One region of the Intestinibacillus sp. Marseille-P6563 genome, then DNA from elsewhere that is predicted to be linked to it. Evidence: predicted binding sites of a transcription regulator. Region 1 holds the regulator's gene; each other region holds the start of a gene.
What was found. The regulator Rex, encoded in region 1, represses fermentation and respiration genes when NADH is low (regulators of the CRP and FNR family bind a similar motif). The targets are predictions, from matches to a motif close to ATTGTTAANNNNTTAACAAT.
Positions count from the first base shown of each region.

Region 2: a site for Rex is predicted at 6,781-6,800, ahead of EFB11_RS14490 (acyl-CoA dehydrogenase). Genes of this name have one in related genera too.
Region 3: a site for Rex is predicted at 6,183-6,202, ahead of EFB11_RS15655 (butyryl-CoA:acetate CoA-transferase). Genes of this name have one in related genera too.

Region 1 is NZ_UWOD01000001.1:133,941-143,907, forward strand. Features, by position in the region: gene speE (polyamine aminopropyltransferase) at 1-226, opposite strand, end outside; gene EFB11_RS00665 (aminotransferase class I/II-fold pyridoxal phosphate-dependent enzyme) at 233-1,687, opposite strand; gene speD (adenosylmethionine decarboxylase) at 1,684-2,460, opposite strand; gene EFB11_RS00675 (redox-sensing transcriptional repressor Rex) at 2,952-3,605, opposite strand; gene EFB11_RS00680 (isocitrate/isopropylmalate family dehydrogenase) at 3,626-4,786, opposite strand; gene EFB11_RS00685 (aconitate hydratase) at 4,917-6,839, opposite strand; gene tsaD (tRNA (adenosine(37)-N6)-threonylcarbamoyltransferase complex transferase subunit TsaD) at 7,019-8,047, opposite strand; gene EFB11_RS00695 (GNAT family N-acetyltransferase) at 8,084-8,578, opposite strand; gene rimI (ribosomal protein S18-alanine N-acetyltransferase) at 8,578-9,033, opposite strand; gene EFB11_RS00705 (low molecular weight protein arginine phosphatase) at 9,030-9,458, opposite strand; gene polA (DNA polymerase I) at 9,553-9,967, opposite strand, start outside.
Region 2 is NZ_UWOD01000002.1:1,270,550-1,280,516, forward strand. Features, by position in the region: gene EFB11_RS14465 (DNA translocase FtsK) at 1-1,787, opposite strand, end outside; gene EFB11_RS14470 (hypothetical protein) at 2,131-2,826, shown strand; gene EFB11_RS14475 (hypothetical protein) at 2,848-3,417, shown strand; gene acrA (acryloyl-CoA reductase electron transfer subunit beta) at 3,469-4,584, opposite strand; gene acrB (acryloyl-CoA reductase electron transfer subunit gamma) at 4,608-5,408, opposite strand; gene EFB11_RS14490 (acyl-CoA dehydrogenase) at 5,431-6,576, opposite strand; gene EFB11_RS14495 (hypothetical protein) at 6,986-7,381, opposite strand; gene EFB11_RS14500 (GntR family transcriptional regulator) at 7,816-8,187, shown strand; gene EFB11_RS14505 (ABC transporter ATP-binding protein) at 8,184-8,891, shown strand; gene EFB11_RS14510 (hypothetical protein) at 8,911-9,774, shown strand; gene EFB11_RS14515 (VanZ family protein) at 9,959-9,967, shown strand, end outside.
Region 3 is NZ_UWOD01000002.1:1,500,907-1,510,873, reverse strand. Features, by position in the region: gene EFB11_RS15690 (IS3 family transposase) at 1-96, shown strand, start outside; gene EFB11_RS15685 (monomeric [FeFe] hydrogenase) at 183-1,625, opposite strand; gene EFB11_RS15680 (FumA C-terminus/TtdB family hydratase beta subunit) at 1,723-2,283, opposite strand; gene EFB11_RS15675 (hypothetical protein) at 2,270-3,049, opposite strand; gene ilvA (threonine ammonia-lyase) at 3,228-4,430, shown strand; gene EFB11_RS15665 (hypothetical protein) at 4,477-5,307, opposite strand; gene EFB11_RS15660 (hypothetical protein) at 5,313-5,930, opposite strand; gene EFB11_RS15655 (butyryl-CoA:acetate CoA-transferase) at 6,237-7,577, shown strand; gene EFB11_RS15650 (GNAT family N-acetyltransferase) at 7,581-7,997, shown strand; gene EFB11_RS15645 (hypothetical protein) at 8,052-8,240, shown strand; gene spoVAC (stage V sporulation protein AC) at 8,322-8,759, opposite strand; gene EFB11_RS15635 (helix-turn-helix domain-containing protein) at 8,852-9,193, opposite strand; gene EFB11_RS15630 (TrpB-like pyridoxal phosphate-dependent enzyme) at 9,640-9,967, shown strand, end outside.

The DNA of each region.
Region 1 (9,967 bases):
TATTCGGATGCACCGCCATGGGCACATGGGTAATCATCTCGTGATAGATAAATTCGTCCTTTTCGGTCAGCATCATGTAGCCGTCCAGCGTCAGGAAACGTCCGAACTCGGGCGAATCAAAAACATCGATGCGTTGAAATTCACTTTTCCCGCTGTAAAGCTGCCGGTCGACCCGGATAGAAAGCTTCACATTCGGTGTATGCGCTTCTGAAAACCAAAAATCCAAACCAGCTCACACCCCTTTCAGTACATTCAGCCGTTCGATCCCTGCATCCTCTGGCCCGGTCATCGAGCAGCCCTTTTCTTTGGCATATTCGATATAATCCAAAATTTGATCGGTAATGCGTTCACCGGGCGCCAAAATCGGAATGCCCGGCGGGTAGCACATGACAAATTCACTACATACCCGTCCTGCGGTTTCCCGCAGCGGCAGCGACTCATGCGCCGCATAGAACGCCTGCTGTGGCGATACGGCGACCTCTGGGTCGATGTATTCCTGCTCCATCAGGCCGGTCTTATCCCCACCAAAGCGGCGGCGAATTTCGGCCATGGCACCGACCAGACGCTCGATCTCGCGTTCGCGGTCGCCGATGGAAATATAGGCTAAAATGTTACCCAAATCACCGAATTCAATCTGAATATCGTATTCATCGCGCAGCAAATCATACACTTCAATGCCGGCCAGACCAATATCGAGCGTATGTACCGACAGCTTGGTGACGTCAAAATCGTAAATGCTGTCGCCGTTGATAAGTTCCCGCGAATAGGCATAATACCCGCCAATGGCATTGATCTCCTCGCGTGCATACTCAGCCAGTTCTACGACTCGTGCAAAGGAAGCCTTGCCGCGCAGCGCCAGATTCCGCCGCGAAATATCGAGCGAACTAAGCAGCAGATACGAACCGCTTGTCGTCTGTGTCAGGTTGATAATCTGCCGCACATGGCCTTCGCTCATCGCGGGACCTGCTAGCAGCAGAGACGACTGGGTCAGGCTGCCGCCCGATTTGTGCATGGACACCGCCGCCATATCGGCGCCGGCCGCCATGGCAGACACCGGCAGATTTTCTCCAAAATAAAAATGTGTTCCATGAGCTTCATCTGCCAGACAGAGCATACCGTTGCGATGCGCCAGATCGACGATCGAACGCAAATCGGAGCAGATGCCGTAATAGGTCGGATTGTTGACCAGAACCGCTTTGGCGTCCGGATTTTCCCGGATAGCGCGTTCGACATCCGACACCCGCATGCCGAGCGGAATCCCCAAACGATCGTCACAAGCCGGGTTTACATAAACCGGAATCGCCCCGCACAATACCAAGGCCCCCATGACGCTGCGATGCACATTGCGCGGCAAAATGATCTTCTCCCCGCGCGCTACGACCGAAAGTACCATGCTTTGCACAGCCGAAGTCGTTCCGCCGACCATCAGGAACGCATGTGCCGCGCCAAATGCTTCTGCGGCCAAAATTTCGGCATCTCGAATGACCGAAACCGGATGGCACAGATTGTCCAGCGGCTTCATGGAGTTGACATCCATCTGCACACAGGTCTCACCCAACAAGGCAGCAAGTTCGGGATTTCCCCTTCCCCGCTTATGGCCCGGCACATCGAACGGCACCACACGCATTTTGCGGAAGCGTTCCAATGCTTCGTAAATCGGGGCCCGTTCCTGTGTTAATTGCTTCATGCGTTTTCTCCTTGGCTGTAAATGTTGCGTCCGCTGAAGATTTCGATCATCTCGCGACGGATATTTTCCATAATTTCCAGCCGCACCCGCGGCGGCAGTTCATAAGCATCGGTTTTGAACAAATAGTTTTGCAGATCGATGTCCTTCAGCATCATTTTCGTATGGAACAGATTGGCTTCATAGACATTGATGTCTACGGCGTCATACCGGCGCAGGGTCGCCGGCTCAATGTAATCCTGAATCGATGCAATGTGGTGGTCCAAAAAGAGCTTTTGGCCGTCTACATCGCGGGTAAAACCGCGCACACGATAATCCATGGTGATGATATCTGAATCAAAGGAGCCAATCAAATAGTCGAGGGTGGAAAGCGGCGTGATTTCGCCGCAGGTCGCCACATCAATGTCCACACGGAACGTCGCCAGACAGGTTTCCGGGTGATATTCTGGATAGGTGTGCACGGTAACATGGCTTTTGTCCAAATGAGCGACCTGAGTCTCTCCAATGGGGACCATGGATTGCTCGGAAATGAGCAGCGTGACAGAGGCGCCTTGGGGGTCAAAATCCTGCTTGGAAATGTTCAGCACATTGGCTCCGATCATGTCGGTCAGTGTGGTCAGGATATTGGTCAAGCGCTCGGAGTTATATTGTTCATCGATATAAGCGATGTAATCCTTTTGTTCACGCGGTGTTTTGGCATAACAAACGTCATAAATGTTAAAACTGAGCGCTTTGGTCAAATTATTAAACCCATAGAGTTTGAGTTTTTGTTCCATCGGCGGCCCCTCCTCCAGTAAAATAAAAAACGCAAGCACCGGCATCGTGCTTGCGTTTGAATTCCATATCCCAATCCGATACTTTCCCGCAGAAAAGCCCATGGATTGCAAGAAAATGAGATACAGAATGATGAGATCAGAGTCTATATAGCAAATATTTTACTTTTACTACTCTTATTGACCGTTTCACAAGCTTGATGTGCACGCTGCACACTGGTTATAAAGTAACCAACTTATAAAATTTGAGCTGTGGGCTCAATCAATAAGGCAACGAAAAAGTTGCCGCTCGGCAGTCGACCCGGCTGTCCGCATGGCCTTAACCCGAAAACGGGTGGTCGAAAAATATTTACATGAAAGATCACAGCATTGCTGCATTTCATACTTTAATAATAATATACCCGATGGCGAAGAATGTCAAGAAAGAAATTCTCGGTGTGCCCCGACGTAAAAAGAAACGACATCGCGTCTGCCATGTCGTTTCTTATGAAGCTTTATTCGTCCGCAGCTTTCGCATCCTCAGAATCTACCGCATAGCAGAGAATCATCAGACTGTCGGAAAAGTGCACATTTTCAACCGGAATGCCCAATCCTTCCAAATGAAGGTCCTCTCCGGTAAAATTCCACAGGCCACGGATACCATGGTCGACCAGATTTTTGGCCATATAGGGCGCAATCCCATGCGGTACCGTCAACACCGCAACATCTGGATGATGCTGATCGACATAGTCGTACAGTTCGGCCACGTCGCGGATGTTGACCGGTCCGAAATCCATGCCAACGACTTTTTTATCGGCGTCAAATGCACAAATCAAATCAAAACCGCTGGCTTTGAAATCAAAATTCTTCAAAAGTGCGCGGCCAATATTACCGACGCCGACCAAAATTGCTTTTCGCTGACGATGGATGCCTAAGATCTCTCCCAGGCCTTCGCACAGCTTTTCCACGTTATAGCCATATCCCTGCTGTCCAAATCCGCCAAAACAATTAAAATCCTGTCGGATTTGCGATGCGGTCAATCCCATCGATTCCGCAAGCGCACGGGATGATATACGTTGCACACCATTCGCCCGGAGCCTCGAAACATAACGATAGTAGCGGGGAATGCGGTGGATGACCGCCCGGGATACCTTCTGTTTCTTGTCCAAAGCGAAGCCTCCTACTTATTTCAATCGAGAGAAGCAATGGTTTCCAGCACGTAATCGGTAAACTCCTGCGCAGTTGCGCCGGTATCACGGCCGGTGATCACATACTTCTTCTTTTCATACATACAGATATCCAAAGCGCGATCGAGTTTCTTTGCCAGTTCGATCTCGCCAATGTGTTCGAGCAGCATGACCGATGCACGCAGTACCGACGACGGGTCGGCATACTTTGCGCGGCCTTCCTGCACCATACGCGGCGCCGAGCCATGGATTGCTTCGAACATCGCATACCGCTTGCCGATGTTAGCCGAACCAGCCGTACCAACACCACCCTGGATTTCCGCAGCTTCGTCGGTGATGATATCGCCGTACAGGTTGGGCAGTACAACGACCTTGAAATCACGGCGACGCTTGTCGTCCAGCAGCTTTGCGGTCATGATGTCGATATACCAGTCGTCAAATACGACTTCCGGATACTCAGCGGCAACCTTCTGGCAGGTATCGAGGAACTTGCCATCGGTCGTCTTGATGATGTTGGCCTTGGTTACACAAGAAACACGGTTCTTACCGGTCTTTTTCGCGTAATCAAATGCCAGACGGGCAATACGTTCACAGCCCTGCGAAGTCGCGACTGTAAAGTCGATGAACAGATCGTCCTCGATCTGCACGCCCTGCGAGCCGACTGCATAGCCGCCTTCGGTGTTTTCACGGTAGAACGTCCAGTCGATGCCGAGTTCGGGTACCTTCACCGGACGGACGTTGGCAAACAGGTCGAGCGCCTTACGCATTGCAACATTGGCAGACTCTACGTTCGGCCACGGATCGCCCTTACGCGGGGTCGTGGTCGGTCCCTTGAGGATGACATGGCAAGCCTTGAGTTCTTCCATGACATCCGGCGGAATAGCGCAGCCCAGTTCAGCACGGCGCTCAATGGTCAGGCCATCGATCACACGGAATTCAACCTTGCCCGCCTTGACCTTATCGGCCAGCAGGGTTTCCAGCGCATGCTGCGCCATACCGGTGATCATCGGGCCAATGCCGTCGCCGCCGCAAACGCCGATGATAATTTTATCCAACTTGGAATAGTCGATGAAATCGCCCTGCTCCTTCATCGCACGGATGCGCGCGAGCTGGCTTTCTACGACTTTTTCATATTGCGCAATTGCTTTTTCAGATAATGCCATTGGGGTGTCCTCCAACTAATCGATATTATTTTAACAATTTTTCAGCTAGTTGTCAACGAGTCGTCCAGACTCCTTTGGTCAGACGCCGGTAAAAAATTTGATGCAACCGTATCTTTGACAAAAATATGACTTAGCCGTTTTGCTTTTTCGCATAATTGAGCGTACCGCCTGCCAGCAGTGCACCGCGCTGACGGTCGGAAACTTCGCATTCCGCCTGGAAGGTGTAGCCATTGACAACTACCGTCACACGGCTGCCATTTTTAATTTCCTCGGCAATATGCGGCAGCTGGATGCTGTCGTTCAGGCTGATCTTATCGTAGTCTGCCGGGTCAACGAACGTCAACGGGATGATGCCCGAGTTGACCAGGTTGGCCTTGTGGATACGGGCAAACGACTTGACTAGAACCGCACGAACGCCCAGATATAGCGGCACCAGTGCAGCATGTTCACGGGACGAGCCCTGACCATAGTTTGCACCGCCGACGATCACGCCACCACCCTGCTCCTGGCAGCGAGCCGGGAACTTGGGATCGACGTTAATGAAGCAGTAGTTGGAGTAATACGGGATGTTGGAACGATACGGCAGCAGCTTGGCGCCAGCCGGCAGGATGTGGTCGGTAGTGATGTTGTCCTCGATCTTAAGGACGACCTTACCAGCATAGCTGTCTTCCAGTTCCTTGCCCAGCGGGAAGAGCTTGATGTTCGGACCACGACGTACTTCAACGGTGGACGGGTCTTCCGCGGGCTTGATAATCAGATTATCGTTGATATCAAAATGCTCGGGCATTTCGATGACCGGTGCCTCACCCAGCGTACGCGGGTCGGTCAGGACACCAGCCAGCGCCGAAGCGGCAGCCACTTCGGGCGAAACCAGATAGATCTGTGCATCCTGGGTACCCGAACGACCTTCGAAGTTGCGATTAAAGGTACGCAGCGAAACGCCGCCCGATTCGGGAGACTGGCCCATACCGATGCATGGACCGCAAGCGCATTCCAGAATACGAGCGCCGGCTGCAATGATATCCGACAGGGCGCCGTTCTTGGCGAGCATATCAAATACCTGCTTGGAACCCGGGCTGATGGTCAGCGATACATCCGGATGAATGGTCTTGCCCTTCAGGATGGCAGCGACCTTCATCATATCATAGTAAGACGAGTTGGTGCACGAACCGATGCAGCACTGGTTGACCGTGATCGGGCCGATCTCGGTGACCGGCTTCACATTGTCGGGCATGTGCGGCATCGCAGCCAGCGGCACCAGCGTATTAAGGTCTACCGTGTATTCTTCATCGTACTTGGCATCCGGGTCGGATGCGAGCGGTACATAAACATCGCCGCGGCCCTGTGCTTCCAGAAATGCCTTGGTCACTTCGTCCGACGGGAAAATGGACGTGGTGGCGCCCAGTTCAGCGCCCATATTGGTGATCGTTGCACGCTCGGGTACCGACAGCGTCGCAACGCCTTCGCCTGCATACTCTACAATCTTGCCAACGCCGCCCTTGACGGTCATCTGGCGCAGTACATCCAAAATGATGTCCTTGGCAGCGACCCACGGCTGCAATTTGCCGGTCAGGGTCACGCGTACCATCTTGGGCATGGGGATGTAATACGCGCCGCCGCCCATGGCGACCGCAACGTCCAGGCCGCCTGCACCAAACGCCAGCATACCGATGCCGCCGCCGGTGGGGGTGTGGCTGTCCGAACCAATCAGGGTCTTGCCCGGTGCGCCAAAGCGTTCGAGATGTACCTGATGGCAGATACCGTTGCCTGCCTTGGAGTAGTAGATGCCATGCTTCTTGGCAACCGTACCGATGTACTTGTGGTCGTCCGCATTCTCAAAACCAGACTGGAGGGTATTGTGGTCAATATAGGCAACCGATCGTTCGGTCTTGACCTGGTCGACTCCCATGGCCTCAAATTGCAGGTACGCCATGGTACCCGTGGCGTCCTGGGTCAGGGTCTGATCGATTTTCAAACCGATCTCCTGGCCCTGCACCATTTCCCCATCGACCAGATGTGCTTTCAGAATTTTTTCTGCAATCGTCATTCCCATTGTCTTGCATCGCTCCTCATGATGATCCGTGCGGCAAACCCTTGCCGCAGCTTTCCTCTATGTGACGGCTTCCACAGCCTTCTCCACGGCGTTGTGCCGTGCCCAAATTGTAAAAAAACGGCTTTCGAAACGAAACCCTTCTTATTTTAACGCAAAAGCCGCTGTTTTTCCAGAGTAAATCACGAAATTTTTTGACAAATCTTTTCGCTGATTTCGGCTGTTGCAAAAGCATTTTGCAGGGTCGTGCCCAGATTGCCGGCTTGGAATTCATAATACGCCTGGCTTCCGATCATGGCCGCATTGTCGCCGCACAAGTGGAGCGGTGGCAGATAAAGCTGGATCTTCCGGCGGGCTGCCATTTCATGCAGGGCTTTGCGCAGCCAGGAATTGGCGGCTACCCCGCCGGCACAGACCACATCCCGCACACCGGTCTGGTCGATCGCAAGCTCCAGCCGGGGCACTAGCGTATCGACTACTGCTGCACAAAATGCGGCCGCCAGAGCGGGTTTATCAATGGTTTCGCCCTTTTGCTCGGCGTTATGCGCCAGATTGATGACCGCTGTTTTCAGGCCCGAGAACGAAAAATCCAGTGGAGCATCTTTGACTTTGGAATGCGGCAGCGGATATTTGGACGCATCGCCGCCGCGCGCCATGGTATCGATCTTCGGTCCACCCGGGTATCCCACGCCCAGCACGCGCGCAACCTTATCAAAAGCTTCTCCTGCTGCGTCGTCCCGCGTGCCGCCCAGAATTTCAAAAGAGGTATAATCCCGGACCAGCACCAGCAAACTATGCCCACCTGAAGCCACCAGCGTTAAAAACGGCGGCTTCAGCTCGGAAAACACCAGATAATTTGCCGCGATATGGCCCCGGATGTGATGCACCGGGATAAACGGTTTCTGTAAAGAATACGCCAGGGACTTGCCGAAATTGGCGCCTACCAGCAAGGCACCGATCAGTCCCGGCGCGCAGGTCGCCGCAACAGCGTCAACGTCCGATGCATCCATATTGGCTTCCCGCAAGGCCAGATCGATGACACGCACCACGGCCTCCATATGCCGGCGGGAAGCGATTTCCGGAACCACCCCGCCATAGAGGGCATGAGTCTCCACCTGACTGTCTACGATATTGGATAAAATATGCCGTCCGTCTTCGATGATCGCAGCGGCGGTTTCATCGCAAGAGGACTCAATCGCTAAAATTTTCATTTCAAATCATCCATTTCTTTGTCTGGCATCCTGTTGTCAACGCATGGTGCCATCCGATATTTCTTTTTCCATACATAGCACATTCGAATCGCCCACAAAATCCCCGTAATTGTCGCAAACCTGATAGCCCAGATGGCGATAGGCTGTGATTGCCCCTTCCATATCCGAACCAGTTTCCAGCACCGCCCGATGGCAGCCAGATGCTGCGGCATGCTGCTCGATGGCTTCCATCAGCTGGCGTGCGATCCCCTGCTCCCGATATGCAGGGCGGACATACATGCGTTTGACCTCTGCTGTGACGGCATCCATCGCTTTCCAGCAGCAGCATGCGACCGGGACTTCCTGCACATAGGCCACCGCGGCACCAGCCATTTTTGTCAGGTCATGATATTTTTGATATTTCCGCGTGGCTTCTCCGTAACGTTTCACGAAAAAGTCATCCAATTCTGCGGTCAACATGTGTAAATGTGGGTGATTAACTTCTACAAATTTTAATTCCATATTCTTCATTCCAATCTTCCAAAGGTCCATCAATCGGCCGATTCTTTATCCAAAAATAAGGTCATCAGCATGGCGTCCTCTTTGGGGTCATGATAGAACGCTTTGCGCGTGCCCACAGAAATATAGCCTGCCTTTTCATATAAAGCAATGGCTGCTACATTGGATACCCGTACTTCCAGGGTAATAAACGACAGCCCCTGCTTCTCCGCTGCTTTTTGCAGTTCCTGCAATAGACGGCGGGCAATGCCATGCCGCCGGGCATCCGGCCGAACCGCTACATTGGTGATATATCCTTCATCCAGCACGGTTTTACAGCCCACATATCCCAGCGGTTCCGGCCCCTCCGCTACCAGGAACAAACTTCCGTCCTCTTCCAACTCTGCCGCCAAAGCGTTTTCGCTCCAAGGGGTGTGAAAGCATTGCTGCTCAATCACTGCTAGGGCCGGAATATGCTCTGGCTGCATTTTTGCGATTTTGATTTTCATGATAACCTCTCAATAATTGCCGATACCCCCGTGCGAATCTGTTCAGCGCACTGGCGGTATGTATCCAGATCCCCACCAAAAGGATCGGATATATCCTGCGGCAACAAGGTGAATAATTTACTTTCCGCTTGCGGGAATTCGGCTAAAACGCGGTCATAGTGCGCGCCGGTCATGCAGACTAGATATTTTGCGTCCGCAACAATTTGACTGTTTAACATTCGCGAATGATGCCCAGACAAATCGGCTCCCATCTCAGCCGCAGCTGTGCGGGCATGTTCGGATGCCGGCAAACCATCCACGGTAAAAATACCAGCTGACTCTGCATGCAGTCCGGTTTTCTCCTCCCCGCCCAGCGCCCGAAACAGGCCTTCGGCCATCGGGCTGCGGCAGGTATTGCCTGTACATAAAAATACGATTTTGTCCATCGTTCACCCTCCTTGCAAGGCATTGACCTTGCCATCCATGTCAATGCATATAACCTCTGTAAAGGTTGCTGCCAGTAACCTTTACACGGTACAATTATCCCTTTGCAGTATACCAATCATGCCCTGTATGCGCTTCTGCGATAAGAGGAGCATCCATTTTTATCGCACCCTCCATTTCTTCGGTCAGAAGCTTGGTGACGACTTCCTGCTCCTCCAGTGGGGCTTCCAAAATCAGCTCGTCATGCACCTGCAAGATCAATTTACTGCGATATCCTTCCTCTCGCAGGCGGCGCCAGACGCGCAGCATGGCGATTTTGATAATATCCGCTGCCGTCCCCTGAATGGGCGTATTCATGGCTACGCGTTCGCCAAACGAACGGATCGCAAAGCTTTTGCTGGAAAGCTCCGGCAAATAACGGCGACGACCAAACAACGTTTCGACATATCCATGTTCTTTGGCAAACGCTTTGCTTTCCTGCATATATCGGTCTACACCTGGATAGGTCGCC
Region 2 (9,967 bases), on a different contig from region 1:
GCGTCCTGTTCGGCCTTTTTCTTGCGCATGAGGGCGTTGTAGTCCTCCAATTTACGCACCTGATGGTCGGCGAACAGTTTATAACGCCGCTCCATCTCCCCGACCGCCCAGTTGAGCGCCCCGGCCGCCTTACGCGGGTCGGTCACAACCGGAATGAGCAGGTGCGGGATGCCATTGTAGTTGCCCAGTTCGACCATCTTGGGGTCGACCATAATCAGGCGGACTTCCTCAGGCGTGGATTTGTACAGCAGCGAAATGAGCATGGAGTTGACGCACACCGACTTACCCGAGCCGGTCGTACCGGCGATGAGCAAGTGGGGCATTTTGCCGATATTGCCGACCACCGGCGCGCCGGTGATGTCCTTACCCACACAGAAAGCGACCCGGCTCTTGGCGTTCTGGAACGCATCGGACGAAATCACATCATAGATAGGCACCATGGTGTTGGTCTTGTTGGGCACCTCGATGCCAATGGCGACCTTTTCCGGGATGGGCGCAATACGCACCGACATGGCACCGAGCGCGAGTGCAATATCGTCCGACAGGCCGGTGATACGGCTGAACTTGGTTCCGGGCGGGATGGTCACTTCAAAGCGGGTGACCGTCGGTCCGCGCACGATGCCGATGATCTGCGCTTCAATGTTGAACGATTGCAGGGTATCGACCAGACGGTGACTGCATTCAGTCAGTTCGGCCTGGTAGTTGCCCGCCGGGGTGCGGGCGGGCGGATGAAGCAGATTGAGCCGCGGATAACTGTATACCGGAAGCGGCGCCTGCTGGCTGGCATCCATCTGGGCAGCCATGGCGGCATGTTCGCGCTCCTCCAGCTTTTTCTGTTCGGCCTTGGACAGCGGCTTGTCCTCCTCCCACGGCGGGGTTTCGTCGTGGATGGGTTCGGATACCGATTCCTCGGGCAGGTCGGCCACGATCGGCTCCTCCCCGCCCTTGTCCGGTTTATTGCGCAGCAGCGACAAAATATCCCCGAAGGGGTCGGGTTTTGAGGATTCCGGTTCGGGAATGGGTTCGGGCGCTGGAGCCGGAGACGGTGTCGGCTCCGGGGCGACTGGCAGGTCCATGTCCTCCCCTTCGATCGGGATGTCAAACGCAGCCCGTGCCTGCCGCTTGGCCTTGCGGGCCGCGGCCAATTCGTGAACGTTGGGCAGCGTAACCGGCGCTTCGTACTTTTGGCGCTCCTCCTCGTCGTCATATTCATATTCGATTGGCCGCAGAGCGTTATAAATGGTCTGCGGGGTCAGCCGAAACATGACCATCACATCGGCGAGCAGCAGCAGGATACAAAACAGCAGGCCACCAATGGACGAAAAGGCCCATTCCAGGACGCCATACAGCGTACCAGCCAGCAAACCGCCCGATTTCAGATTTGCGCCCGATTCCATCAGGTCGCCAAAAGCGGCCAGGTCATACCGTCCGGCGCGCAGCATGGCATGCGCCATGGCGCCAAACAGGATGGGAAACAGGCCGATCGCCGTACCGCGCAGCCGCACGGGGCCTTTGCGGTGACTGATGAGCAGCGCGGCCAGGGCAAATAAAGCCGGCGGCAGGACATACAGACCATATCCGATCAGGCTGCCCAAACCGGTGCGCGCCATGCGCAGTACCGCGCCATCCTTTTGCACCAATGTGAGCAGCACCAGAATGCCGAGCACGCCATAGATCAGGCCCCAGACCGGACGGGGCAAGTAGCTGTCCGGTGCGGCGTCCTTGGCGCGCTGCGAAGCACTCGTGCGCTTTTTGGTGGTTTTTGTAGATTTTTTGGGTTGTGCCAAAGTATCACCTCGTTTGGTGGGATCAAAACAATCAAACTGCGATGGGGCTTTTTGACAGCCAATGCATACGAATACAGTATAATCATACCACATTTTCTTTGGCATTTCTAGGCGAAAATCCGGCGTGTAGTCCTTTCCTGTTTTGTCAAAACCATTCAATCATATCCTATGATTTCGTGGAATCTTCCGCTTTGCATAAAATATACGATTTTTAATTTTGATTTTGTAATATTTTTTAATTGACTTAAAATGTAAGATTATATTAATATATGTATGTAATGTATATACAAGGATGCATCTGTTGTATTATGATTGTAATTTTTGTAACGTGAGGTGAACAAAAATGTCTGTTAAAAAAATCGTTGCTACCGGCCTATGCTGTTCCTTGCTACTATCATACAATCCAGCAGGAGCAATATCTCAAAAACCAGAAGCCTTTGGAGAATCTACTTCCATCACCATGAACGACATCCTATCTGGTGAAGAAAAGATCATATACACCTCAGAAGAAACTTTGTATTATCCTGAAGACGGTATCTCTGCGTACTCCGGTCAGTACCCAATATCCACTCGTGTACGCACTATTCAGTCATCTAGCAGCGGTATTAAAGAAAGGGATAGCGCGATTGGAACTTTTTCTAGCATCGCTTCGATTGCCCTCTCATTTGTAAACTTTCCCGGCTCAATGACAGTAGCTACTATTTTCTCTGTAGTCGGATTGACTGCAAGTGCCAGCACATATTCCCAGGCAAAGACTTTCACTTCGTATGTTCAATACCAAAAGCAAGCTGAAGCAAAGTGGGCCGACGATTCATCGTATTCTCCTTGGGTTTTCTCTGGTAAACGCAATTACTATAAACATGTTTTGGCAGGTACACAGAACTCCAGTGGTCAATGGACAACCAAGTCTCACGACTATTTAAGCGATCCGGCTTATACTGCCATTGGAAGCTATTATAACAAGAGCGATTCTTGGTTTAAGGAGGAAGCCCGCAAACGAATTCAAAACGGTCTTATCCTTACCGATTTGCCTTGGTGATGTTGGAATCGTGGTGAAACAATGAAGCTTTTTTCCCGTCGATTTGGAATTTTTGCTGGAGTTGCTATATTGGCTTTCTTACTACTTGCGACTTCTTATCTGGGATCACTCTCCACGTCTACCGAAACTAACAACCGTCCCTTTTCCATTTCTATCAGCGCACCGGAGATTATCGAAGAATCTGGCCAGCGTTTTGAAGATAATGCTCTTGTTCCTACCGGCACTATAGACCGACGTCTAGAACTCACAATCTCTATCACAAATATGACGCAAACAAACTTTCAAGATGTCCGTTTCAGCGCTTCACTCAATGCAGAGGTCAAACCTTTTATTGCAAGTCATATTTTGACATTTGAAAGCGACCCCATGCCTGTGACCACGGTAGAAAAGGCAACACAAAATGCGGATTCCAGCCAACTGCTGATTTCTGGTTTTGTACACACTTGGAGTATGCTTTTAACCACTGCTGAGGACCTTGAGTATAGTGGTAAGCAGCCAGAAGAGTTGCCAGATGCGTTGAAATCAGTCACGATTTCAGTTTACTGGGATGGCGGTAGCCAAGAGCAGACTTTCCCCCTGCATCTTTCCTAAAATTATAAAAAACGCCCGTTCCAGTTGGAACGGGCGTTTTGGATTTTCAGCTTACTTGGATGCCTTAGCTTCCTTAACAGCCTCGATCATCATCGGAACAACCTTGAACAGGTCGCCGCAGATGCCGTAGTCTGCTACGTCGAAGATCGGAGCCGAATCAGACTTGTTCACGGCTACGATGCACTCGGAATCCTGCATGCCAGCCTTGTGCTGGATCGCACCGGAGATACCCAGAGCAACATACAGCTTCGGATGTACGGTCTTACCGGTCTGGCCAACCTGATGGTCAGCAGACAGCCAGCCAGAGTCGATGGCTGCACGAGAGCCGCCGACAACGCCGCCGAACTCTGCTGCCAGCTGCTCAGCCAGCTTGATGCCGCCTTCTACGTCCTTGGAGATACCACGGCCTACCGATACAACGACGTCAGCGCCGGTCAGGTCAACCAGTTCCTTGGCTTCCTTCACGATCTCGGTTACCTTGGTCTGCAGGTCTGCATCCGACAGGGAAACAGCCAGCTTCTCAACGACAACAGCGTTTGCCTTTGCTTCGTCGTATACGCCCTTCTTCAGAACGCCCGGACGAACGGTTGCCATCTGCGGGCGGAAACGCGGGCAGATGATGGTTGCCATCAGGTGACCGCCGAATGCCGGACGGGTCATCTTCAGGTTGCGGTCTTCACGATTCAGAGCGTCCAGCTGTGCCTGCGGCAGAGTGGATGCTTCCTGCAGGAATGCAGCGTACTTCTCTACGTCTACGTCCAGATGGGTGCAGTCTGCGGTCAGGCCGGTGTGCAGACGAGCTGCGCAACGCGGGCCCAGGTCACGACCGATGTTGGTTGCCGCGATCAGCATGATCTCCGGCTTCTTGTCCATAACCGTGTCGCAGATGACCTTTGCATATGCATCGGTGGTGTAGGTTTCCAGCAGGTCGTCTTCGCATACCAGAACCTTGTCAGCGCCATATGCGCCCAGTTCCTTCGCCATGCTGTCGCCTACGCCCTTGCCGCCCAGCAGCAGGCCGCATACTTCTACGCCCATGTCGTCGGCCAGCTTGCGAGCCTCCGAGATCAGCTCCAGTACGGTCGGCTGCAGCTTGCCCTGGCGCTGCTCACAAAATACCCATACGCCGGAAAAATCGGCCAGGTTGGTGTTGTTAAATTCAGCCATTGTTCTAAGTTCTCCTTTCGAAATTAGATGATGTGCTTCTTCAGCAGTTCAGCAGCCAGCTCTGCGCAGGTGTTCTTGTCCGCGCCTTCCAGCATGCGGCCCTGGCCCTTCTGCGGCGGGGTGAACGACTTGAAGATGTTGGTGGGAGAACCCTTCAGGCCGATGGTGTCCAGCTCGATCAGCGGATCATCCTTCAGGGTGTTGTAGTCATATACGTCGACCGGCTTGTTGTAGCAGTCGAAGATACCGCCAACCGACATGTAACGGGGCTCGTTGAGCTCCTTGATGCAGGTCAGCAGGCACGGAGTCTGGGTCTCGATGGGCATGTAGCCGTCTTCCAGCATACGCTTTACCGTTACCTTTGCGCCGTCCTTCTTGATGTCGGCAGCGTAGGAGATCTGCGGGATGTTCAGCTTTTCAGCGATCTGCGAACCTACCTGAGCGGTGTCGCCGTCGATTGCCTGACGGCCGCACAGTACCAGGTCGTCTGCTTCCAGACCGATCTTCTTGATTGCAGCAGCCAGGATCTGGGAGGTTGCAAAGGTGTCCGAACCGCCGAACTCACGTGCCGATACCAGCACGCCACGGTCTGCACCCATTGCCAGCAGCTCACGCAGCATGCCTTCTGCCGGCGGGGGACCCATGGTTACAACAACAACTTCACAGCCGGTGTTGTCCTTCAGGGTCAGCGCTGCTTCTACGGCGTTCTTGTCGTCCGGGTTGATGATCGTTGCCATCGATGCACGGTTCAGCGTGCCGTCCGGATTTACCGCTACCTTACCGGAGGTGTCCGGTACCTGCTTTACACAAACGATTACTTTCATGATTTCAGTTTTCCTCCCTTGATTACTTCTTGAGAACCTCGCGGGCGATAACCATACGCTGTACCTGGGAAGTGCCCTCGTAAATTTCGGTGATCTTTGCGTCGCGCATCATGCGTTCCATCGGGTACTCACGGATGTAACCGTAACCACCGTAGATCTGTACGCACTTGGTGGTAACGTCCATAGCAACTTCTGCTGCGAACAGCTTTGCCATAGCCGCTTCCTTGGTGTACGGAAGGTCATGGTCCTTATTGAAAGCAGCGCGGCGAACGAGCAGACGAGCTGCGTCGATCTTGGTGGCCATGTCGGCTACCATCCACTGCAGGCCCTGGAACTTATCCAGGCTGCGGCCGAACTGTACGCGCTCCTTCATGTACTGAACAGCCTTGTCCAGAGCGCCCTGTGCCAGACCCAGTGCCTGAGAAGCGATACCGATACGGCCGCCGTCCAGGGTGGTCATAGCGATCTTGAAGCCGCCGTTTTCCTTACCGAGCAGACGGTCTGCCGGGAGCTTCATGTCTTCAAAGATCAGCTCCGAGGTCTGGGAGCCGCGGATACCCATCTTATGCTCGATCTTACCGATCTTGAAGCCCGGGTCATCCTTATCAACGATGAATGCCGAAATACCATGGTTGCCCTTGGACTTATCGGTCATTGCGAAGATTACATATGTATCAGCAACGCCACCGCCGGTGATGAATACCTTGGAGCCGTTGATCAGCCAGGTGCCGTCTTCCTGCTTAACAGCAACGGTCTGCTGAGCTGCCGAGTCGGTACCGGCATTGGGTTCGGTCAGACCGAATGCACCGGTCTTATGGCCGTCGATCAGAGGACGGAGCCACTTTTCCTTCTGCTCCGGGGTGCCGTACTTGAAGATCGGCCATGCGCCCAGAGTTGCGTGGGACGACAGGATACAACCGGTGGTGCCGCAGAACTTGGATGCTTCTTCGATTGCGATCGAGTAGCAGATGGTGTCGCCGCCGGAGCCGCCCAGTTCCTTCGGGAACTGAATGCCCATCAGACCGTACTTGCGGAGCTTTTCAACCGTCTCGATCGGGTAACGCTCCTGCTCGTCGATCTCAGCCGCGATCGGCTCGATCTCGTTTACCGCAAACTCACGGCAGAGCTTCTGCATCATTTCCTGCTGTTTTGTAAGCCTAAAATCCATGCTGTGAAACCTCCCAAAATTTTATTCATTCATGAATTTCAATACGCGGGCCTTGCCCTCTTTATAGCCAGACCAGCGTACGCTCTCCCGCCTCTTCTTCAGCTTTTGCGGGTGGTGTTACAGCGCCGCCTTCTACTATAAAGGCTTGTGTATTTTGGGCGCGCTTTTTCGCGCGTCTATGACTATTATAACGCATCCAAACACTTTGTCAATAATTTAACGGCGCATTTTTGGAGAAATAAAACAAAAGAAATATAGCAAATTGCGCATCCTTGCGTACCTTTTCACAACTTGTCTAAAATTTCACAAATCTTACCCAAAACTTCACCAAAAGAAAATTCTATGTAAACAAAACCGCCCACCCAAACGGGTGAGCGGTGGATTCATACGGCAAATTTGGCCGTTATTTTCAGGAATATCTTGGATTTTTGCTCGTCCAGCCATAGCCGGCCAGAAAGGCGGCCGCATGGACGACCCACGCGGGGCATCGAGTTTCCAGCATCCGCAGCAGCGGCGGCAGCGCGCCGGGCAGAATGCCGCTCCACCGCAGCACAAAGAACAGCACAAACGCCAGCAGGACGAGCCGAATTCCCAGAACGATTTTTGTCCGGCCCCACGCCGGCAGATTCCCCGGGAAACACAGACCGCACAGCAGCGCCGATGCAGTCGCCAGAACGCCGGGCAACAGATTGGGCATCATGGAGACAGGCGCCCAGATTGCGAGGTCCTGCGCAAACAGGGCAAACTCCACGCTGGAAAACGCCATGTAGGCGATCAGCCAGACAATCGCAAGCCATCGTTTCATTGTACATCCCGTCCTTTCCGGCTATCATATAAACCATTATGCGCCCGTAATGCTATCCCATAGATTGCTGATGACCGTATAAAAAGATGCTTGCGGATTCTGAAGCGCAACCCAGAGCAATGCCGCCAGTAAGAGTATACTGATCACAAGGATTCCCCAAAAGCAGTACCACCTTTGCTTTGGCGTCATATCGTTTCCTCCTTAGTCCTTTACAGTAAGAGTGTATCACGGTTTGATTCCCAAAGATATTCACAAATCTGCCAAGTGTGCCTTTGATATTTTGTCTATTCTTCTTGAAATTTCCTGTTGCGAAATGGTTTTCTCAAACGTTCTAGTTTCACAAAAAAATTTTCCTTTCCCCTCTTGACAAACGGCCTTGCTATCTGTATGCTTGTATTAAGCACTTAGTACAACGACACAAAGGAGGAACGGGCATGAATTGGAAGTTTACCGATGACCGGCCGATCTGGGTCCAGCTGACCGAACAGCTCACCCTGCGCATCGTATCGGGCGAATACGAACCAGGCGGCGCTTTGCCGTCGGTGCGGGCACTGGCCGCCGAAGCGGGTGTCAACCCCAATACCATGCAGCGCGCGCTTGCCGAACTGGAAAATCAGGGGCTCGCCGAAACTCGGCGCACCGCGGGGCGGACGGTGACCGAAAACTTGGAGCTCATCCAAAACACGCGGCGCAAACTGGCGTTTGGCCGCATCGATGCCTTCCTGGCATCCATGCGCGCACTCGGCTACACCGATGAGCAGACACGCTCGCTCATCGCACAATGGGAAAAGGAGGATAAATCATGAATGAATCTTTGATCGTTGCCCGCGGGCTGACCAAGACTTATAGCGCGGTACCGGCGCTCGACCACATCGATCTGACCATCGGCAGCGGCCGCATCGTAGGTCTCTTAGGCCCCAACGGTTCGGGCAAGACGACCTTTATAAAATTACTCTGCGGACTTTTGCAGCCCACATCCGGCATATTGACCATCGACGAGCATGCGCCTGGCATCCATACCAAAAGTGTAATCTCGTATTTGCCTGACCGCATGTACTTTGCCGACTGGATGAAGACTTGTGATTTGACCGACTTTTTTGCCGACTTTTATGAGAACTTTGACCGCGCCAAGGCGGTCGAGATGCTGGCAGCGCTGAATATTGGTCCCAACCAGCGGCTCAAGACCATGTCCAAGGGCACCAAGGAAAAAGTCCAGCTCGCGCTTATCATGAGCCGGAAAGCCAAACTGTACCTGCTCGACGAACCAATTGCAGGCGTGGACCCGGCGGCACGTGACTTTATCCTCAACACCATTTTGACCAACTATAATGAAGATGGTACGGTCATGCTGTCCACGCATTTGATTGCTGACATCGAGCGCGTGCTGGATGAAGCCATCTTCTTGCAGACCGGACACGTTGTGCGTCACGATACCGTGGACAACATCCGCGAAAACGAAGGCAAATCGGTCGATCAGCTCTTCCGCGAGATCTTCGCTTACGGTGTGTAATCGAAAGGGGGTTTTCTTGATGTATCGCAAGCTTTGCAAATATGAATTCAAATCCATTGCCCGCACCCTGCTGCCCATCTATCTGGCAGTTATTGCGGTATCCATTATCAATGCTTTTTCCGAAAAGATCGGCAGCGGCAGTTTGATGAGCGGTTCCTCGTTTCTAGGTACCGGATCGCTTTTCAGCAACATTCTGGGTCTGTTTCAGGCAGTGGCTGCCTTCGCGTACTTCGGTGTGCTGGTCGCCTTGTTTGTCCTGACCACGGTGGTTATCATCCAGCGGTTCTATAAAGGTCTTTTGTGTGACGAAGGGTATCTGATGTTTACCCTGCCGGTCAAGACCTGGCATCTGGTCGCGTCCAAGGCAACGGTCGCCTTTGTGATGTCGGTGGTAAGCGGCATTGCAGCGATGATTTCCATTTTGATTTTGGGGCTTGGTGCAACTGCGGACCCGCTCGGCCTGCTGGCCAACCTCTTTGATTTCCAGGGTTGGGCGCGGGTGCTCCATCAGCTCAACATCCAGTATCCGGCTTGGCCGCTGTATGTGATCGAATTTATTGTGATGTGTATTCTGACTGCCTTGGCGGCCCTGTTTCACGTCTATGTTTCCATGGCGATCGGCCATCTGGCCAGAAAGCACCGCGTGATGATGAGTGTGGTGGCGTATATCATCATCTCGATGGCGCTGAGTTTCATCAGCGGGTTTGTCCTGATTCTTGTAGGGGCTTCCAATCTGTACATCGGTGCTTGGTTGGCGCAGCTGTCCCCCACAGCTAACATGCATGTGCTGCTGATCGGTATGATCCTCTGGAACTTCATCGAACTGGCTGTGTTCGCGATTGGCACCGAACGCATCTTGTCCAAAAAACTCAATCTCGAATAAGCGCTTCCGAACGGCGTGGGATCAGGAGAAGGGAAACCTTCTCCTTTTTTGTATTATTTGTCTTTTTTGCATCCTATTTTTGTCTATTTTGTCAATTTGAATTATAACCCAAATTTGGTATTCTTGATATAGAGATGTTCCGGAAATCTCATACGTTTCGATTTTGTTCAGGAGATATACCCTAATGAAGAAA
Region 3 (9,967 bases), on a different contig from region 1:
AATGAAATGATTGACCGCTACATCTACTTTTACAACCATGAGCGCATCCAGCTAAAGACTGGAGAAGCGCCGCTTACGCGACGCCTCTCCGCTTAAAACTCAATCTTTCCTACCAGGGCTCTTTTTTGTACTGTCCGCACAATCTGGGGCAGTCCAGTTTCCCATACCGGGTTTTATTTGTTTTATACGCCGACTTTGTACTTTTCAATGGCGTCTTCTACGCCTTCGTGCTGGCTCTTCTTGCCGTACTGGTCGACCTTCATGCGGCTCTTGGGCTCATGGGTCAGGCTGCCGGCGCCGCCAATGCAGCCGCCCGGGCACGCCATGCCTTCGATGAAGTTCTTGCCCAGCTTGCCAACCTTAGCCTTGAGCAGAGCGACCTTGCATTCTTCAATGCCGCTGCAAATCTCGGCCTTGACTTCAAAGTCCAGGTTGCGCTCCTTGGCGACTTGCAGCACCGCCTCGGTCAGACCGCCCGAACGGCCAAAGACACGACCGAAATAGGACGCATCGTTGATCGGGGTCTCGTCCATATCCGACAGGTTGATCTCCTTGGCGTCGATCATGGCCTGCAATTCTTCAAAGGTCAGCACGCAGTCGATCCACATATCGACCGTGGGCTTGCACTTTTCTTCCTTCTTCGCCGTGCACGGCCCGATGAAGATGGTCTTGACCGGAGTTTCGGCATTGATCTTGATGAACTTGCCGATCTCGGCCATGGGGGACAGGTTGTGCGAAATGTTGTCCGCCAGTTCGGGCATCTGCTTCTGGATGTACGAAACAAAGGCCGGGCAGCAGGACGAGGTCAAAAAGCCCTTTTCGGCCAGCTCCTGTGCTTCCTTGTCGGCAACCATATCGGCGCCCATTGCGGCTTCGACGACATAGTCGATACCGAGCGCACGGATACCGGATGCCACCTGGCCGAGCGAGCAGCCTTCAAACTGCGACGCGATGGCCGGTGCCACGATGGCTGCGACCTTGTAATTGCGTTCGCCAAAGCGGTCGACCGCGTTGTGGATGAGGTTGATAGCATCGACCATGAACGACTTGTCCATCACCGCGCCAAACGGGCAGGCCGATACACAGGCGCCGCACGAGATGCACTTATCCGGATTGATCTGCGCCTTCTTTTCCTCGTTCATGGCAATTGCGCCCACCTTGCACGAGCGTTCACACGGACGCACATGCTCGGTAATCGCACCATAGGGGCAGACCTTGGCGCAGCGGCCGCATTCGATGCAGGCATCCAGATCGATGACAGCACGGCCGTTTTTGTCCTTGGAAATCGCATTCTTGGGGCAGTTCTTGATGCAGCGCTGGGAAATACAGCCGCGGCACGATTCGGAAACGGTGTAGCGCTCAACCGGGCATTCGTCGCAGGCGATCGGGATAACTTCGATCACGCTGGGGTTGCGGCGGTCGCCGCCCATCGCCAGACGGACACGCTCCTGCGCAATGGCGCGTTCCTTGTAGATGCAGCAACGCATGGTAGCCTTGGGACCCGGCGAGATGATCTTCGGAATCTCATAATAAGACTCCATCAGGTTGCCGTCAAAGGCACGAATGGCAACTTCCTTGAGTACGCGATACTTGAGCAGCTGCACATCGGTTTCAAATGTTCTCATCTTCTTTTTCATTCCTCCACTTTCATCAACATGAACTTAACTCTTCCTTCTCTTTCCAAACTCTCTCTATTGCATCGCCCGACCCCAAAACGGGAATTCAGACGTTTTGCGCTTTGTACTTGGCGACCCCTTCTTCATAGAGGTTGCCGCCCACACAGTCCATAGACACGATGGCGGTAAAGCCTTCCACGGTCAGCCGCTTGACCGATTCGCAGCCCAGATCGTCATAAGCGACCACTTCCAGGCCCTTGATCGAGTCGGCTTTGACTGCACCTGCGCCGCCGATCGCGACCATATAAACCGCGCCGTTGCGGCGCATGGCCTCGAGTACACCCGGACCGCGTACACCCTTGCCGATCATGCAGCACAGCCCGGCATCGAGCAGTGCCGGTGCATAGGGGTCCATGCGGCCCGAGGTGGTCGGACCGACCGAACCGATGACCTGGCCGGGCTTGGCCGGGGTCGGGCCTGCATAATAGACGGCTGCGCCGTCCAGATCAAACGGCAGGGGGGTGCCCTCCTGCATGGCGGTCACGATGCGCTTGTGCGCGGCATCGCGTGCCGTATATAAGGTACCGGTCAGGGTCACGGTATCGCCCGCGCGCAGCTTGGGCGCCATGGCCTTGAGGTCTTTTGTATGTAAATCATAATGTGCCATTGGGATTCCCTCCATTGCGCGCCGGTTTGACGCTCCGCAAAACATCGTCCAGAGCCGTATGCCGTTCGGGTGCCGGAGCCGGTGGATTTTTTTCGGTCGGAGTCTCCGAACCGCTGCCCAGCCGGTTGAGGATCTCCTCGGTGCGGCGGCGCGCCTCATCGGCGGCCTGCTGGGTGCGGCGCAGGGTGTTGCTGTATTCCTGCCGCGTGTTTTCCAGTTCGCGCTTCATGGCCTCGATGCGGCGTTCGGCATCGGCTTCGATCTGGGCCGCATGCTTTTGCGCCTGCTCTTCGAGTTCCTGTGCGCGCCGGTGGGCACACAGCTCGATCTCGGCCAGATGGTCGCGGGCGGCGGTATATTCGTCCGACCGTGCTTGCAGCTTCTGATTTTGCTCCCGCAGGCGGGCACACTCGCTTTCGAGCGTCTTATACTGCGTATGCAGCTCCTCGTAGCATTCGTTTTGTACGGTGGACTCCTCGCCGGCCAGCGCGAGCGAACGGTCGCGCTCGTCCAGATCGGCCTTGGCCTTGTCCAACTCCATAGTCATCTCGCCCAGACGCTCGAGCAGCCCGGCGTTCTTCTGCGTCAGCTCAGCTACTTTTTCAGCCCGGTTCTTGGCGTCCTGTTCGGCCTTGTCCAGTTTGTCTTTCAGTTCTGCGATTTCCTGCGCATGTTTTTGCGCGGCCTCTTCGATATATTTGAGCACATCGTCGCGCTGGAATCCGCCGACGACTGCGCTGCGAAAGCCGATCTCCAGATCGCCCATAGGAGGCCCTCCTTTTTCTGTTCCCAGGTGTTTGTTTAATTTCTGTCAATCCTATTATAACAACGCCCTGAGCCGTTGACAAGTGGCAATGGGCGAGAAAAAAACCAATTTCCGTTGCATTCCTTGTGCATGCATGCTATATTTATATGGAATTGAAAGTTAAAAAGGAGAAACCGTCATGTTAAGCGTCAACGACTTCCAGGCGGCGGCCGGCCGTCTGAAAAATGTGATCCATACCATTCCGCTTTCCTCGTCCAAGACCTTTTCGGAAATGTCGGGGGCGGAAGTGTATCTGAAATATGAAAACCAGCAGAAAACCGGTTCGTTTAAGGTGCGCGGCGCGTACAATAAAATCATGAAGCGCTATGAAGAAGGCGGTCTGTCGGCAGTCGTTGCGTCGTCGGCCGGCAACCATGCGCAGGGCGTGGCCTTTGCAGCCAGCCAGATCGGCGTCCCGGCGACCATCGTGATGCCGCGTTCGACGCCCATCGCCAAGGTGTCGGCCACCGAAGGCTACGGCGCCAAGGTCGTGCTGCACGGCTCCATCTACGACGAAGCTTATGCCAAGGCGTGTGAGATCGTCGAGCAGGAGGGCGCGGAGTTCATCCACCCCTTTGACGACGAAGATGTCATGGCCGGACAGGGCACGATCGCGCTGGAGATTTTGTCCGACCTGCCGACTGTCGATATGATTTTTGTCCCGGCGGGCGGCGGCGGCCTGATTTCGGGTGTTGCGGCCTGCATCAAGCAGATCAATCCGCGCATTCAGGTCATCGGTGTTCAGGCCGAAGGCGCCAACGCCATCGTCGCATCGTTCGGCAAGGACAAGGTCCAGCCCTCGACCTCGGTGCACACCATCGCCGACGGCATCGCGGTCAAGACCCCGGGCGAAAAGACCATGGCTTACATCAACCAGTACGTCGACCAGATGGTCACCGTATCCGATTCCGAGATCGCGGGCGCCATCCTGCTGCTGCTCGAACGCACCAAGCAGGTGGTCGAGCCTTCGGGCGCTGCCCCGCTGGCCGCTGTCCTCAACCACAAGGTGGACATCCGCGGCAAAAAGGTGTGCTGTGTGCTGTCGGGCGGCAACATTGACGTGTCGTTCATCCACAAGGTGGTCGAAAAGGGTCTGGTCACCCGCGGCCGTCATTTGAAGTTCTCGACCATTATGCCCGATGCGCCCGGTTCGCTCGAACGGTTTGCGCATCTGGTGGCCGAGCAGAATGCCAATGTGATCCTCTTCAACCACGACCGTGTACAGGCCGATCTGGACATCGGCGACGCCATCATCCATGTGGTGTGCGAGGTCGGCGGCAAGGAGCACGGCAAGCGCCTGCTGGACGTGCTGCGCAAAAACGGGTACACCATTTTGGCGTAAATGCAAAAAGCCTTCCCAAATCGGGAAGGCTTTTGTTATGCGTTTTTTAAGAGGCTGCATTATGCTCTCGGGATGCTGCGATGTCATCCGCATCAAAATCGGTGCCGCAGTAGCAACCCCTGGCGTATTCGGTGTGCGTTCCTGCTCCATCCTGTACTGTGATTTTCGCCTTGATATAGAGATAGGGAGCATCGTACGCATCTAGGGCAATGCGGCCAGATGCTGGAAGCCCGTTTGCTTCCGGCTCGCTGTCTGCAATCTGCTCGGCCGAGGTAATCACAAAATCTTCCCCGTACTGAATCGCCGTGATGACCGCGTTTTTGTCCTCTTTATCCCAGGTATAGACCAGGCTGTCCGAAGAAGTCGCGACCGCCGGCCCGGGATAGGTATCGAGCGCGGTGGTTTCCGGCTCGACCGGGCCTACATCAAAAACCAGACGGCCGATCTTGCGGTGTACCTCGCTCCCATCGGGCTGATGCAAAATCACCTCTTCGCAGGCCGCTGTACCCTGCTGCGCCGCCGAAAGCGTCAGGCTCAATCCGTCAAATACCATACCATCCTGCTGAGCCGGTGCCCCCGGTTCGACCACCTCGGCATCGATCACTTCTATCGGGCAAAAGTCATCCTCAAACACGAGTTCGACCGCGCTCGCCTGCTCAAGTGCAGGGTCTTTGGTTCCCTCTGGACGAAACGAGGTGAGCATCAGCGACCACTCTTCCCCTTCGGCTAGGGCAATATAGCCTTCCATCCAAGCAAAAAACGGGGTATTTTCCAACGCATTCTGCCCAGGTGCGGCCACCTGCGACGCCGGGCTGCATCCCGCGCCCAAAAGAGCGAATATCCCAATGAGGAACTTCCAGTTGCATGTTTTTCTCATGTCATTCACCCTTTGTTATTGATAAGCCTCCCATTTATCTTCTCTTTTGTAATAGCCAAAACCAGCAGGATACAAGCCACCCCTTTCGCCCATGCTGCAACCGCAGCGGAATCATCCTCTATTGTGACTTGTTTTCGCAAAAAATAGCGGTCGACTACTCCGTTTCTGCATTCTTCCACCTGAATCACAGTATTTTCTTCCGGTTGTTCTAAGGGCTTTGCATAGATTTCATAATCACCATTTGGATAATATGTCGCCGTTATATAGCTTTCTGCTGTCATATACCCTATGATGATATTATCCTTATATTTTGTGATTTCCCCTGCTTCTTCCATACCAGAAATGTTAAGATCCCACAATAACTCTTTATTGTACTGTATGATATCTCCAGGTAATACGCCAACTTGGTTGTCCTCTACTGCTACTCTTCGCAAGTCTTCATACGAATAATTGATTTCATCCAAGCTATAAGGTACAGGAATTGAATCATCACGTACAAACTCCACCAATTCAATCGGAGTCGCCGAATCCGGTTCTTGTCCCTGGGTATCGGAAACTGCCATCGCACAATTTGACGATAGAATCGTCATAATCAACAGGCCAGAGATAACTTTTCTTAGCATAAACTCGCTCTCCTCTTTATACTCTGAAAAGTTACTACATTTTTATTCTTGAATATATTTCACTTCCTTCCTTTTTTTGATTGTATCGCATTCATAGTTGCAATTCAATACCATTTATTTGTTCACCTTTCCGAATGTTCGTGGTTTATCACACTTTTCTTTTGCTTTTTGGTCAAATCCCGCATGGAAAATGTGTACATGTTGCGTAAATTTGGTTTTGGCGGCCCCGCCCGCTTGACGCTGCCCGCTTACATTGATATAATTTTGACAAAACGGTTATTTTAGAAGAATGAGGAGGAGTTTCCCATGGATTACAAAGCTTTATACAGCCAGAAACTGACCACCGCCGACGAGGCTGCTGCGGTCGTAAAATCGGGTGACTGGGTCGATTACGGTTGGTGCGTTGGCACCCCGGACGCGATCGACAAGGCACTGGCCAAGCGGCTGCCCGAACTGACCGACGTCAACTTCCGCGGCGGTGTTTTGATACGCGTGCCCGAGATCTACAAGATCGAGGACCCGGCAGCGCACATGACCTGGAATTCCTGGCACATGTCGGGCATTGAACGCAAGTTCATCTCCACCGGTGCTGGTTTCTATGCTTCGATGCGTTATTCCGAACTGCCGCGCTTCTACCGCGAAAACATCCGTCACGTAGACGTTGCGTTCCTGCAGGTTGCACCGATGGACGAGCACGGCTTCTTTAGCTTTGGCCCGCAGGCTTCCCACCTGCGCGCAATTTGCGACGTAGCGGACAAGATCTATGTCGAAGTCAACACCAATATGCCGCGCTGCCTGGGCGGCATGGAGGACTGCATCCATGTTTCCGAAGTGACCGGCATTGTTGAAGGCGACAACCCGGGTATGCCGCAGATGGGCTCCATCCCGGCAACCGACGTAGACCGCAAGGTTGCCGAACTGATCGTGCCCGAAATCCCGAACGGTGCTTGCCTGCAGCTCGGCATCGGCGGTATGCCCAACACCATCGGCGCGATGATTGCAGACTCTGACCTGAAGGATCTGGGCGTTCACACCGAAATGTATGTCGATGCGTTTGTCGACATCGCGATGGCAGGCAAGATCACCGGCCGTCATAAGAACATCGACCGCGGCCGTCAGGCATACGCGTTCGCTGCCGGCACCCAGAAGCTGTACGATTATCTGGACAATAACCCCGAATGTGCATCGGTCCCGGTTGACTACACCAACGATGTCCATGTCATTGCGGGCATTGATAACTTCATCTCGATCAACAATGCGGTTGACATCGACCTGTACGGCCAGGTAAACGCCGAATCCGCAGGCACCAAGCAGATCTCGGGCACCGGCGGCCAGCTGGACTTCGTCATGGGCGCATACCTGTCCAAGGGCGGCAAGAGCTTCATCTGCCTGGCATCCACCTTCAAGCAGAAGGACGGCACCATCGCATCCCGTATCCGTCCGACGCTGGCCAATGGCTCGATCGTCACCGATACCCGTTCGGCAACCCACTATGTCGTAACCGAGTACGGCATGGTATGCCTCAAGGGCAAGTCGTCCTGGGAGCGTGCTGAAGCGCTCATCTCTATCGCGCACCCGGACTTCCGCGAACAGCTCATCGCAGACGCTGAAAAGATGAACATCTGGAAGCGTTCCAACAAGCGCTAATCGATGACCATCCGGTCTTATCGCACCCTTCCGCCGGAGGCGGTGGCTATCCGGCAGGCGGTCTTTGTCGATGAGCAGGGCTTTGCCGAGGAGTTTGACGGCACCGACCGCGAGGCGGTGCATCTGGTCCTGTTTTTGCAGGATACCCCCACCGCGACCTGCCGGTATTACTGGAACCCGGAACAGGGCTGTCATGCCATCGGTCGTCTGGCCGTGGTACGGACCCATCGCGGACAACAACTGGGCGCTGCCATGCTGCGCGCTGCCGAGGAGCAGATCGCGCAGGCGGGCGGAACCCAGGCGGCGCTGGCCGCACAGATCCGCGCCCAGGGTTTTTATGAAAAACAGGGCTATCAGCCCCACGGTGCGCCCTTCGACGAAGAAGGCTGCCCGCATATCTGGATGCGCAAAGCGCTGTAAATCGCTGCATAAAAAAAGCGGACAGGCATATACTATCCTCGAGGTGATGAACAGATGGAACCCATTTCTTCCCGCGAGGAAACACTGTACGACTGCGTGCAGAGCCTGCTTTCAGCCGAGCCGCGCGCCAAAGAATACTATCTGGCGCTCAATGAACGCGAACAGGGTGAAGTCATCCTGCACGCGGACAGCATCTGCTCCTATGAGCGCCTGCAAAATTTCGTTTCCGGGCTGCGTGCCTGAATTTCGAGTTTCCCTAAGGGACCGGTCTTGCCGGTCCCTTTTTTATGTTTCCAAACAAAAAAAGAGCCCAAAGGGGCTCTTTTAGGAGAAAAAGAACAAAATAAAACCATAGATCACGCTGGCTGAAATGCCATACACCAGCACTGGTCCGGCGATGGTGAACAGCTTGGCCGCCATGCCGAGGATCAAACCTTCGCTTTTAAACTCCATGGCCGGGGAGACGACCGAGTTGGCAAACCCGGTGATGGGGACAATCGTGCCCGCGCCCGCGTATTTGGCGATCTTGTCATACAGGTGCAGACCGGTCAGCAGCGCACCCAAAAAGACCATGGTGATGGCGGTCGCTGCGGCGCTTTGTTCGGTGTCCAGTCCGCGCGTTTTATAGAACGTCGAAACCGCTTCGCCCACCACACAAATCAGGCCGCCGATCAGTCCGGCCAGCAGCATGTCCCGTCCGAGCGGCGACGGCGGCGATTCTTTCTTGAGCATGTACTGATATTCGGTGCGGTTGAGTTTCATGGGGATGGCCTCCTTTGCAGTGCCCGCCGCAGCGGGCCAACGATTGCACAAGGCTAGTTTGTCCCTTTTTTCCACCGCTATGCACCCGAAAATCAGCCGTGTTCGGGCAAATTTGGCAAATTTTTTTCGAGTTCCAGCAGGCCCTGCACGGTGCGCCGCCCGCGCGCATCCAGTGCGCGGAAGCCGGCCAGCAGCGTGCGTTCTTCGTCGGTCAGTGGCTCGGCCAGGTCCGGGCAGTCGCTGCGCCCGATGAGATAATCGACCGAAACCCGGAAATGGGCTGCCAAAATGTCGAGCGCTTCCAGTCCGGGCTGCCGCTTGCCCGATTCGTACATCGAATACGCTTCCCGGCTCACGCCCAGCAGACCAGCTACGTCATTTTGCGTCTGTCCCGCCGCCAACCGCAGCGGTTTTACCCGCAGCGAACCCGCCATATCGGTCCCCTCCTATCTTGCGTTTTCTTTTATGGTATCATAGCTTGGGCTGGTGTGCAAAGCCCTCCCGCCATCTTTCCCGCACAAAAAGTTTTCCCACTTTCGCTTGACAAAGTGGAAAGCAGCGCCTATAATAGCACCATAAGGCAAAACCGTTGACAAAGACGAGTAGCCCGGAAGCTGTCCTTTTAGAGAGCCGCAGATGGTGGAATTGTGGCAGGTGCAGGCCGGTGTGAATGGACTTTGGAGGGCAAGGCGAAAGGAAATATTTCCGAGTATCTGCGCCGGGTTCCCCACCCGTTACCAGAGGGGCGCGTATTTTGTACGCGGCCAAAGTGGGCGCTTTGCGCCAATCCGGGTGGCACCGCAGAAGAGTATTGAGGCTTCTGTCCCAGAATCATGGGACAGAAGCCTTTTTAAGTTTTTTCGATAAAGGAGCGATCATTATGCCGAAGATTCCGCACAGACTGTATTTGACCGAAGACCAGATGCCGCGCCAGTGGTACAACCTGCGCGCTGATATGCCCGAGCAGCCCGACCCCATGCTGAACCCCGCCACCGGCAAGCCGGTGACCGAAGAAGAACTGTATCCCATCTTCTGCAAAGAGCTGGCCCATCAGGAACTCGACGGCGAGACCCGTTACGTCGACATTCCGGCCGACATCCTCGAAGAATACATGATTTACCGTCCCTCGCCGCTCATCCGCGCATACAACCTGGAAAAGGCGCTCGATACCCCGGCGAAGATCTATTACAAGTTCGAAGGCAACAACA